Regions from separate parts of the Lysinibacillus sp. FSL R5-0849 genome, predicted to be linked through region 2. Evidence: predicted binding sites of a transcription regulator. Region 2 holds the regulator's gene; each other region holds the start of a gene.
The links. Region 2 encodes LexA, which represses DNA repair genes until DNA is damaged. Its sites were predicted from a motif close to CGAACATATGTTCG; they were not measured.

Region 1 (4,218 bases), 2.0 Mb from region 2:
GTTACGTTTGGCACGACGGCATTCATCAGAACAGCTACGCATATAAAAGTCTTCATGCTTTTCTTCACATAGCATTAATTTATGGCATTCGGGATTTGCGCAGTTCGTATAACGTTCGGAAGGCTCACCTGTGAAATAGTCTTTTCCGATAACGACATGCTCCACTTGATTAATTGGCACACTGCGACGACGATCAAAAACAAACATTTGCCCATCCCAGAGTTGACCTTTTACCTCGGAATCTTTTGCGTATGTGGCAATACCACCATGTAATTGACCAACACTTTTTCCGTAGCCCTCACGTTTTAACCAACCAGAGAATTTTTCACAACGAATTCCACCAGTACAGTAAGTTAAAATCTTTTTATCCACAAATTCTTCTTTATGTGTTTCCATCCATGCTGGTAGGTCACGGAAATTTTCAATATCCGGTCGAATAGCGCCTCTAAAATGACCAAGGTCGAATTCATAGTCATTCCGTGCATCGATAATGATCGTATTCTCTTCTTGCATTTGTTCCATAAATTCCTTAGGAGATAAATATTCCCCTGTTATGTCTAATGGATTAATATCATTTTCTAAACCTAAGTGAACAATCTCGAGGCGAGGGCGAACATGCATTTTTTTGAAAGCATGCCCATCAGCTTCGTCAATTTTCCACATAATATCGCTAAATCGAGGATCTATCTTCATATGATTCATGTAAGCGTCTGTTTGTTCAATAGTTCCCGAAACAGTTCCGTTAATTCCTTCATTACCAACTAAAATGCGGCCAAGAAGTCCGAGTTCTTGACATAATGCTAAATGCTCTTCAGCAAATGCTATAGGGTCTTCAATCGTAACATATTTATAATAAAGTAATATACGATAGTCTTTTTGCGTCAAAATGTGTAACCACCTTTATAACAATATTCGTCCTTTAATATAGCATAACAAAAGCGAATTTGTTTAGCGGAGAAGGAGTTTTCTAAAAAAACACGAATAGTACATAGTGAATGACTATTCATATTTGGGGGTAATGGAGATGGAATTTTCAACGATTACATTAGAAATGTTAGATCGCCGTGCAACGTTAACTTTAAACCGTCCTCAGGCGATGAATGCGATGGATGATGTTATGATGCGAGAGCTAGCTGAATGCTTTGAGGCTTTGCAACAGGAAAAAGATATACAAGTACTTGTTATTCGTGGAGAAGGGAAGGTCTTTTCTGCTGGAGGCGATATTAAGGCGATGCTTGATTCAAATAAGCCTCTAAATATTGACGAAGCGATGGTATATCTTACACGCATCGTTAAGGCCTATTATCAGCTACCAATGATAGTCATTGCGGCAGTTCATGGTGCATCGGCAGGTCTAGGCTTTAGTTTAACACTAGGGGCAGACATTGTTGTGGCATGTGAAAAGAGTAAGCTAGCTATGAATTTCATAGGCATAGGACTCATTCCAGATGGAGGTGGTCACTTCTTTATGAAGGAACGTGTCGGTACGGTGAAAGCGAAACAAATGATTTGGGAAGGGAAGGTCCTTACAGCACAAGAAGCATTAGATGCAGGATTAATCGACTATATAGCCCCTGATGGTACTGTCTTTGCAATGGCAGATCAGCTTGTTGGTAAAATGCTTGCCTCACCTATTTCTTCTATGATTACGACAAAAAATATTTTACACGCTCAAAATTTAGCACAGCTCGAAAATATCCTTGCAATGGAAGCGGAAGGTCAATCAACCATGCGTAAATCGACAGATCATTTAGAAGGAATTCATGCCTTTGTAGAGAAAAGAACACCTGTCTTTGTAGGGAAATAAAAATAAGAAAAGGCATGTAGATATCCTACGTGCCTTTTCTCAATTATTAAACATGGAATAAAATTAATTTACCTGAAGCGTTTACAAGACGATGAGTTTTGTTGGCAACACCTTTTTCTTCAATTTGTTGTTGGCCATTTAACTTAGCAGCCTCATCATTTTCAAATGTCCATGTTTCATCAAACAATGTTTCCCCTGTTTTTTCGAAAGCTGTGAAACGGTAATTCTCCATACAAACCCCACCCTTTATTTAAATATATATCTATTATACATAGAAGATTTATAAACTTCACGGTAAAACTAGTAAACTATTTGATAAATTACGAAAATTGTGGAAAAAGTAAGTCGACCTTTTTTTTTAAGCATTACCATTTTTCATAAATAGGGAAGTATGATAAAATAGAACAAATATTCGGTTTTGTAATCATATGACTGCTTTGGTTGATAGTTTGTAGTAACTAACTGAGGTGGGAATTATCTATAGTTGGGGTGATTGGATGTCAGCAATTCGTTTTTTCCATATGGCAGATTTACATTTAGATAGTCCATTTAAGGGCTTATTTGGCTTACCTGAACACATTTTGAAGGAGATTCGATCAAGTACGTTTGATGCTTTTGATAAAATTATTCAAAAGGCCATTCAGGAGCAGCCCGACTTTTTATTAATTGTCGGAGATATTTACGATGGTGAAAATCGCAGTTTACAAGCCCAAAGGAAATTTCAAGAGGCAATGGAGAAACTTTTTCAACACAATATTCCTGTAATTATTAGCTATGGGAACCATGATCATTTAAAAGGAACTTGGACACGTTTTTCTTTACCAAGTAATGTGTATGAATTACCGGCTGAGACGAGTGTTGTCCAGTTGAAAATCCGCGGTCAGCAAGTCTGTATATACGGCTTCAGCTATAGTGAACGCCACTTAAAGGAGTCGGTTATTGATACTTATCCAATCGCTCAAGATTCTCATGCAATTCATATTGGCATGCTGCATGGCAGTGAGGCAAGCGATACTTCACACGCTTTATATGCTCCATTTACAAAACAGCAACTACTTGAACGGAACTATCATTATTGGGCGTTGGGGCATATTCATAAACGACAACTCTTACATGAAAACCCTCCTATCGTTTATCCAGGCAATATTCAAAGCCGTCATCGTAAAGAACAAGGAATAAAAGGTTGCTATGATGTAACTTTATCTCAAACAGCATGTGAACTTGATTTTATTCCTACCTCCACCATTGTTTATAACACAATAGAGGTGGATTGTACGAATATCGTCCATGCTAATGAATTACTTAAAAGATGCGAGGAAGCAATTGCTGTCAATAGAACTTCATTGGGAGCGACGGTAGTGGAGCTTTATTTAAAAAATATTGATGAGCAAACAGAGGCCTTGTTTGAGCATGCGACGGTGGACGCATGGCTGGAGACTATTCGCGAGGCAGAAGAAGGGATTGAGCCAATGTGCTGGGTACAAAAAATGGTGTTACAAAAACCTTCAATTCACGGTGAATATTCTGCTGCTACGCAATCAGTCGTAAGTTTAATGGAGCAATGGGATAGTACTGACTGGAAGGATATACTAAAAGACTTGTACCAGTATGCTGGTGGTGCTAGACTGATCGAGCCTTTATCTGAAAAGGATATAAAGAATTTAACGCACAACGCACAGTCACTATTGGCGGAAGAAATTCAAAGGGCGTGATGCACATGCTAACAATCAAAAAACTACAAATTTATGGCTTTGGTAAGCATCAAAACCTGACAATTCCCTTAAATGAAGGCGTTACAATTTTTTATGGTTTAAATGAGGCAGGAAAAACAACGATTCAGCAATTTGTTTTACAGATGCTCTTTGGCTTTCCAACAAGGCAGCAGACTCAGCGCAAATATGAACCAAAAACATCGACGAAGTTTGGTGGTCAACTGACACTATTACACCCTATTTATGGTTCCTGCATTATTGAGCGTGTGAAAGGCAAGGCTGCAGGTGATGTTACTGTTTATCTTGAAGATGGTACAACGGGACAGGAGGAGTTGTTAGCTAAGCTTTTATATGGCTATTCTAGAGCATCCTTTGAATCTATTTTTTCATTTTCTTTGCATGAGCTTCAAGGCATTGAAAAAATGTCAGAGGAGGAATTAACACATCTTCTCCTCTCCTCTGGCACAACAGGTATCCAGCACCTGTCTGCTCTTGAGAAAAAAATGGATAAAGAGGCGAACGAGTTATTTAAGAAAACAGGTAAAGTTCCAGTAATTAATCAAAAAATTGAGCAGTTAAAGCAATTGGAGCGAACGATTAGACTCGAGCAAGGTAAGATCCAAACATTTGAGGATAAATTACAACAATTGCAACTTCTTGAGCAAAACCTAGAGAAACTTTATGCCACTCAAAAAAAGC
Region 2 (4,218 bases):
AGTCCTATTGAGGAGGTATGTTTCGATGGCAAAATTTCATCCTGATTACATGATTACTATGAAAGATTTTGTAAAAGAACACTCAGACCTATTACGAAAACAAACGCAAGACGTTGCCATACCAGTTCCCTTAGAGGACCGACATATATTATTTTCTATGCTTCAATATTTAAAAAACAGCCAAGACCCGATTTTAATAAAAAAGTATAAACTCCGTCCTGGTAGTGGCCTCTCTGCCAATCAAATTGGCGTAGATAAGAGAATGTTTGCTGTACTTTTTGAGAATCACGACCAAAAACATGAAATGATGTTCATTAACCCAAAAGTAATGAGCCATTCTTTCAATATGATCTATTTGCCTGAGGGTGAAGGGTGTCTGTCTGTTAATCGACCTGTTCACGGTTTTGTACCAAGATATGAACGAATTAAAGTAAAAGCCTATAATATTGATGGACAGGAATTTATTATGTCTTTAAAAGGCTATGAATCTATCGTTGTACAACATGAAATCGATCATTTAAACGGCATTATGTTTTATGATCGAATTAATAAAGATAACCCTTTTCAGCTACCCAAAAATGTTATTATTGAAAGCTTATATTAAAAAAAATTAGCGGGCTATATTATTTGCCTGCTAATCTTTCTTGATGCTCTTGGAATCGGCGATGTACGGTTGCCTTACTTACCTCAAAGCCTAGTCCTCTAAGCGTAATGGAAATTTCCTCAAAGGTAAAACCACGATTCCGTAGCTTCACAATTTCATCAACAGGGAGTTCTTTCCGTTCCTGACCATGTGGATTGCCACGATTGGATAGGTTATTTTCAGGGCGATAGCCATTTTCAACAGCACGTCGCATACCTCTGCGGATTTTTGCATTATGTATTCTACGTTGATATTCCTCTACAATTGCTAAAATCTCTAGTAGCATCGTATCCATTTCGTTTAATTGGACTGGTCCTGCATCACGCATCGAATAAACATCTGTTGCTGATTTTTGTAATAAATGCAATACTGCCATTCTTGCATTTCCACGACCTAAACGAGTTTCATCTTGTACAAAAAGAGCTTTTATTTCCTTCTCTTTTATAAAATCAAGCATTTCAAGTAAGCCTTCGCGTTCAACATCATAACCGCTATGCTTATCTTTAAAAACACCCTTTACTTCATAGCCTTGTTCTTTAGCATAGTGCACTAATTCTTCTTGTTGGCGCTCTAATGAGGAGCTTTGCGTTTCTTTTTCAGTACTTACTCGGCAATAGACAACAGCCGTCATTTGATTATTTTTCATTGTTCGTTTCTCGCAATTTCAATAGTTTTGATGGGACTGGCTTGATCACTCAAAACTGGAATGACTAGAGATTTACCTGCCACGATTTTAATGTCTGCTAACTCATTTTCTGATTTGACAAGCTTAATCCAATCTTCTTTACTCATTTTACCACGGTATTGTTCTGCTAACGACCACAAGCTATCCCCATGTTCGATTTGAATTTCAGCGTAATTAACATCCCCCGGATCAGTGATGTAAAGGTAACTTGCGAAGAGTAAACAAGCACCTAATAATATAGTGATATGTGTATTTTTCTTTAGCCATGTCATCATTAAAACCTCATTTCTAGAATGTTTGTTCGGAATGTATGTTCTCATAATAAAGCGAACAAACGTTTTTGTCAAACACTTTTCGAACCTATGTTTGCATACGTGTTCGCATTCTGTTATACTATCAAATAAGAAGATTGATATTAGAAAAAAGAGGTGAGCAATCATGAAAAAAGTATCGAAAAGACAAGAGGACATTTTAGCGTTCATTAAAGACGAGGTACGAGCTAAAGGGTATCCGCCATCAGTCCGTGAAATCGGGGAAGCTGTTGGACTTGCTTCAAGTTCAACTGTTCATGGTCATTTGGCTCGATTAGAACAAAAGGGTTTTATTCGTCGAGATCCAACTAAGCCACGTGCTATTGAAATTCTTGAGCCTGAGGAATCCATCCAAAAGCAACATGTCATCCATGTACCACTTGTAGGGAAGGTTACAGCAGGTTCTCCTATTACAGCTATCGAAAATATTGAAGAGTATTTCCCACTGCCAGATACATATGGCACGAGTGAGGATCAGTTATTCATGTTAGAAATTATGGGTGAATCGATGATTGAAGCAGGAATTTTAGATGGTGACTTAGTGATCGTAAAGCAAAAGTCAACGGCCATTAACGGAGACATTGTTGTAGCCATGACAGCTGAGGATGAAGCTACTGTAAAACGCTTCTTTAAGGAAAAAAACCATTTCCGTTTACAGCCTGAAAATTCATCAATGGAACCGATTATCGTCGATCAAGTATCAATTTTGGGACAAGTTGTTGGTCTTTACCGCCGTGTACATTAATTAAATGAGGGTTTGAGGATTGTGTTCCTTCACTGAGCATATATCCTCTTTTTTACGCAAAAAAAAGAATCCATTAACTATTGGATTCTTTTTACAATGACCTCTCTATGCTTCTTTTTTAAATTTCAAGCTCGCTTCAACAAATGCTGCAAATAACTTTTGTGCATGCTGATCTCCCGCTACAGCTAATTCCTCTGGGTGCCATTGGACAGCCAAACAGAATGGTAATTCTTCATGCACCACTGCTTCAATAATGCCATCACTTGATTTCGCTGCAACTTTTAAATTCTCCGCTAGTACATTCACTGACTGATGATGAAAAGAATTGACGGCAATTTTCTCTTGTTCCAGAATAGTCGCTAATAAATTCTCCGCAATAATTTGTACATAATGCGTTGCTACTGACCTACCAGCTTGTTGCATATGTTTGATTAGCTTCGTACTATAATGGTCACTATCAATGTCCTGATATAACGTCCCACCTAATGCAACATTTAATATTTGGATACCCCGACAAATGCCAAAAATAGGCATTTTACGTACAAATGCAGCCTCAATTAATGCTAATTCCACGGCATCTCTAGCTGGATGAATTTTACCTAGCTTTGGTGAAGGCTCCGCTCCAAATAGAAAAGGATGTACATCATAGCCTCCCGATAGCATTAAGCCATCCGTAAGGGCTAAAATTTGAGCAGCATCTTCCTCCACACCTAACGGAATAATAAGGGGGATACCACCCGCCTTAATAATACTTTTGCTGTAAGCAGCATTTAAATGAGCTGATAAATCATCTTCTACAAAAGCTGTAATTCCAATAATCGGCTTCACTTGATTCCCCTCCACAACATTGAAGATTAAACACTTACCAATAACCTAAATACCAATTGATGAACGAATCTCCGTAGAAATAAACAATAGTAGCGGCTAATGCAATAGATGGACCAAAGGGAATATGTGTTTGTCTTCCTTGTTTATGCTTTAATAAGACAACTATTCCGATTATCATACCTATGATAGCGGCAATAAATAAAGTCAACAACGTATGAATAGTACCGAGAACGAGACCAATTAAAAAGAAGAATTTAATATCGCCCCCTCCCATTCCACCTTTCGATAAGACCGCAATACTGTATAATATGCCAAAACCAACGAGTGCACCCACTAGGCTGTCCCACCAAGGTGTTAAGGGTGACAGTACACGTCCTATGACCAAAAAAGGCAAAAAGAATAAAAGAATCTTATCTGGAATTAACAGATAGATAAAATCTGAAACAACTATAATGACTAACAATGAGATGAACGATAAAGCTACTATAAATTCTAAACTCCAGTTTAGCTCCAAATAAGCAAAGGCGAATAATCCCCCAGTTAACAATTCTATCACTGGATATAGCCAAGAAATTTTAAAGCCACAGCCTCTACATGTTCCTCTTAAAAACAGATAAGACAATACTGGCACTAAATCAAGAGCCGTCAATTGTCTCTGACAGCTCGTACAATGGGAGGAAGGATATACAAGAGACTCCTTCCGCGGCACACGTAAGCCAACTACATTATAAAAAGAGCCAAAGACTAGACCAACTAAAAAAATGATAATTGTATAAGCCATTTCCAAATTTATGTCCTCCTAAACCAATAGGCGCCCATACAATAAGTATGATGCGCCTATTCATATAATTATTGTAGTCTTGCTCAGCAATCCACGTATCGAATGTTATTCAAAACAATGGACATTGAAAATGAGTGATGTATTTGAAGAATATTTCATAAAAGGTTTGAAGTCATAAGGTACGAAGAAAGAGGGAGTAGAGTAAGAGTAGTATCAGTTTAGCAC
Region 3 (4,218 bases), 1.5 Mb from region 2:
CCACCTACATATAACGAGTAGGTGGTTTTGCTATTGTTTAATATTTAAAATGTACAAAAAACACACTATTAAAAGTAGATTTAATAATGTGCAACGTAATGAATGATTTCGTTCAGCCAACATTTTTATTGGGCTGGTGCTAGAAGCCAGCCTTTAATTTTACTCAGTTCGATCAACTTAGACCCAAGTATAGCATAGCGCATATGGAGTTCACCATATTTGGCAAGATGCTTTTTCTTTACTGACAATTCCAATGCTTGGCTTACAGCAAGTAAAGAGGAAGCAATATTCATAGATAAAATGGCACTAATTTCACTATCATTAATGATGGATTTTCCACGTATATCCGTCATTTTCATTTTACTGTATGACATAGTTGTAGTGGGGGCAAGAACACCATTTTCCTTTAATAATAATGTCAGCTGTTTATTTTCCTCTTTTAAACATTGAATGAATTCCAAAATCATAATCTTTAATTTTTTATCTCGGGTATGGTTAAAAAAGGCATGGCTTGAAGCAATATAGCTTTGATTGACACCGAGCTGCGACCAAAGCCTAAACATCTCCTTAAATTGTAATGATGCTAGTTTGTCATTTATCATCGTTATTGTGACACTTCCTAACTCCTAGTATTTATCTAAGATTAGGATGGAACAGTTTATGACATTCTATTCATCTTTTACAATAAAAGTTTAATACAAGGGGTATTTTAATAATACGTGCCATACGCATACATATGTGGGGAAGGGTAATGGTATGGATATGGATAAGGGTATGGGTTTGGGTATGGACATGGTTTCATGGATGGCTTCTTTTGCTTGCATGAAGAATTATCAGTTGCCGATTCCACTCGATTACAGCCTTTTGGTGGCCCAATATAAGTAGATGGAACAATGGGTGCAATGGTTTTCTTCCATTGTTCCTCATCTAAACAATAGGTATGCGCCATAATATTGGCAGGTGTAAATTTCAATATATCGGAGCCTAAAATAACCTCTGGTGTTGGAGCGTCAAAGATAGCAAGCAAATGGGTGTTATCCTCTGTGGCAACCTCATAATGCCACCAGCCCTGTGGGATATTAGCTACTTGCCCAGGCTTAATCGGGTAGTTTTGAAGTTTTTTTGTAAAGGGATTTAAAAGGGAAACCGTTGCTGCACCAGAAATACAATAGACAAGCTCAGCTGCATTTTGGTGATAGTGTGGCTCAATGACATTATCTTTGCTTAAAAAAATATCCAGTAAAGATGTATTTTCTAATGTATTTAATTGTTCTACGCCAAGGATATTAATGTAATTTCGTGCATCTTTTTTAAAAAGCGTACTTTTGTTGACATCAAAGGTAAACTCTGCAGAAGGCGATGTATAATCGACATTTGTGTTAATACTTACATCCTTTCTCACTAAAATTGTGATATTCATCATCATCACAGATTATGATTGAAATGTTTATAGACTTATACAAATGCCTAGCGTTTGTCTAGAACTCTTAGCAAGCATATGCTAGAGGAATTGTATTAAATTACCACTGCTATTAAAGAACGTATGTGCGTATAATAAAAAGAACGTATGTTTTGTTTTGAGGGCGGCGTGGAAATCTTAGCAAAGCAGTCATGACTTTCAACGTTTTAGTTTTCTCGCAAGCGTCCCCCGTAACTGAACTGAAAGGGTGAGATAAGATGAATAAAGATCGAGGAGCTATGAAATGGACATCGATGATGCTTCCAGAGCATTTACTGCTTTTGAAAAAGTGGAAGCAAGAGGTGCAGACAGAACCGCCACGGGAACGTGCAGAATGGGAACTGGAGGAATTACAGCAAACCATCACACGTGCATTAGCAGAACGTAACTATATTATGTTAACTATTTGGGAAGAGGCTAATTTTGTTCAATATGGTGGCATTATTAAAGAGATGAATGAGATGGAACTTCTGCTAGAAACGATTACAACAACGAAACATATCGCATTGAAATATATTTATGCTGGCTATATAGAGGTGGATGGCAATAGCGGTATTGAATGCACAATCGAGTGAGTGAATTTAGTGCCTAATAATGAATGGTACGAATGACAGCGGATAACAAAGTCACTCATTTGAACATCTAAAATGAGTGACTGTCTCCTTATAGGTGCAATTGCATCACTATTTGCTCACCAATTGGTCCCATTCGTCTTTCACCATTATCTTCAAAACCTACGTTGAGATACAAATTCTGCGCAGCGATATTTTTGTGATTTACCACTAACACTACTTCGTTAAATTCTTTAAATTCATGCTTGACAAAGTCAGCCAGTAAAAGCATTGCTTTTTTTGCATAACCCTTACCTTGCTGTTTATGATCCATAGATAAAGCGGTAAGTAACATCGCCTGTGGATTGCTAGAATATTCCTGTACTCTTTCAGTTGTATGAAGTACGAAAAAACCAACAGGTATTTTATTACTTAAAATCACAATAGGGTACTGTCCCACTTTTTCGATAGTAATCTCTTTTGGTAAGGCAGTAAATTGGTGCTGTTCTACGGGCAATTCAAACTCATTTAACTGGTCTGCATAGTCTTCTGAAAAATGTACTAATTCAATGTTAATTGTGTCTTGCATAAACAAGCCTCCTTTTTTATTATTGTATACATAGAACAAATGTTCGTCAAGAAGGCTTGTTTAATAATCAGGCAAGCTGGCGTTCTTTTACTTTATAAATTACCAAAAAATAAAATAAAAGAAATACTCACAATTAAAATCAGTGTTAAAGCCATTGTCACAATGCCTCTCAGCAAGGTCGCTAAATTTCTGACATCTTTCATTCCTACAACACTTAGGTAGAAGCATACGATTGACAATAGCATTGTCAGTGTCAATGGGTGAAGATGGACATAGGTGACAAAAAAGTCTTTTAAGGAACCGGACAGAAAAAATAATAGGATGCAACCTAAAGATAAAATAAAGGACCAAAAATTTAAATTAATGCCCATTTGTTTTCCTCCTCTCTACTAAAACGATAGTTCTAGAAAATCTATAATAGAGTAAAAGGATGCAAAAAGAGGCCACTTGGATGAAAGTGACCCCTAGAACCAATAAAGGAGTGTCATGTAAAGTAGAAAGAACTTTACAATACTATTATTATGTTAAGTTATCATTTGGAGATAGTTATCTATCTTCAATGGCGTAAGAAATATATTTTTATTATCTCATAACAGGTTAGAATTGGGTGAAGGGGAAATAAAAAAGGCTTTAAGCTTTTTCATCATTAGAAATAAACAGAAGCTAAAGCCTTCATATGACCATTAGCAAATGAAGCTTGCACCAACAATATTGAGAAGAATGAATAGGACAACGATGAGCACGAAAGTTGAACTGTTACCACTGCCATCATTTCCGCCACAAATAATTATTGAAATTGCCTACATTTCCACAGTATCCCACAAAGGTTTCCATATCAATTGTATGTATAAGATTCAAATGGAGGAGCGATCATCATCTAAGTAACTAATATTAAATGGTGCCATCAAAAAAACATCCTACACGGATGTTTTTAATATAACGGCTGCCGCGTTTGACAAGGCGGAAAACCATTGACATCTTGAATCATATGAAAATCATACTGCTTTAAAGCAAATTGACTTTGATACAAATATTCGAGGACAAGAAGCTTCCCACCTGAAACGCCACAAAGAACACCAGATGTTCCTTGCCCATTCGTCAATGAAACACCGACCGGTTGCCCGATTAAATAGTAAATTTTATGTTGCCAAGGCACTATGCCACTCCCTTCAATCTAATTATATGAATGTAATGGTCAAAGGTGCATAGGGGAATGCCTAAGGTGGGATCACTTTAAAGTGGACTATTAATTACACCATTAAAATATTGGTTTATATGCTATAATATGGATATAAAAAGGCGTGAATGAAGGGGTGATAATTGCGTGAGGAAATATATGATGTTTGCATAGCAATGGCTATGGCAAAAAAATATTGAGCATAGCCGTTGCTTTTCCTAAAAAAATCTACACATTTAGGAGTGCAACATGAGCTATAAAAAAGCAAAGCATATTTTACCTGAAGAGTTGTTAGCGGCCATTCAGGAATATATGGATGGCGAATATATTTATATCCCGCGGAAAGAACAACATAAAGCTGGGGATCTCGTACCACTATAAAAGCTGAATTGGATTTGAGAAATGCCAATATTTATAATGTTTTTTTATCTGGAATGGTTAG

Region 1: a site for LexA is predicted at 2,209-2,222, ahead of MKY80_RS19215 (DNA repair exonuclease). Genes of this name have one in related genera too.
Region 3: a site for LexA is predicted at 1,537-1,550, ahead of MKY80_RS13260 (YolD-like family protein). Genes of this name have one in related genera too.

Annotation. Positions count from the first base shown of each region.
Region 1 covers NZ_CP152004.1:3,888,203-3,892,420, reverse strand. Annotated here, with positions in the region: gene MKY80_RS19230 (rhodanese-related sulfurtransferase) at 1-885, opposite strand, end outside; gene MKY80_RS19225 (enoyl-CoA hydratase) at 1,025-1,807, shown strand; gene MKY80_RS19220 (YhzD family protein) at 1,854-2,039, opposite strand; gene MKY80_RS19215 (DNA repair exonuclease) at 2,305-3,519, shown strand; gene MKY80_RS19210 (AAA family ATPase) at 3,525-4,218, shown strand, end outside.
Region 2 covers NZ_CP152004.1:1,211,025-1,215,242, reverse strand. Annotated here, with positions in the region: gene def (peptide deformylase) at 26-604, shown strand; gene MKY80_RS05680 (recombinase family protein) at 624-1,289, opposite strand; gene MKY80_RS05675 (LysM peptidoglycan-binding domain-containing protein) at 1,286-1,648, opposite strand; gene lexA (transcriptional repressor LexA) at 1,767-2,384, shown strand; gene MKY80_RS05665 (gamma-glutamyl-gamma-aminobutyrate hydrolase family protein) at 2,490-3,212, opposite strand; gene MKY80_RS05660 (A24 family peptidase) at 3,247-3,999, opposite strand.
Region 3 covers NZ_CP152004.1:2,686,910-2,691,127, reverse strand. Annotated here, with positions in the region: gene MKY80_RS13270 (DUF3231 family protein) at 126-602, opposite strand; gene MKY80_RS13265 (cupin domain-containing protein) at 710-1,384, opposite strand; gene MKY80_RS13260 (YolD-like family protein) at 1,678-2,034, shown strand; gene MKY80_RS13255 (GNAT family protein) at 2,123-2,599, opposite strand; gene MKY80_RS13250 (hypothetical protein) at 2,692-2,970, opposite strand; gene MKY80_RS13245 (YjcZ family sporulation protein) at 3,283-3,342, opposite strand; gene MKY80_RS13240 (hypothetical protein) at 3,531-3,755, opposite strand; gene MKY80_RS13235 (hypothetical protein) at 4,026-4,157, shown strand.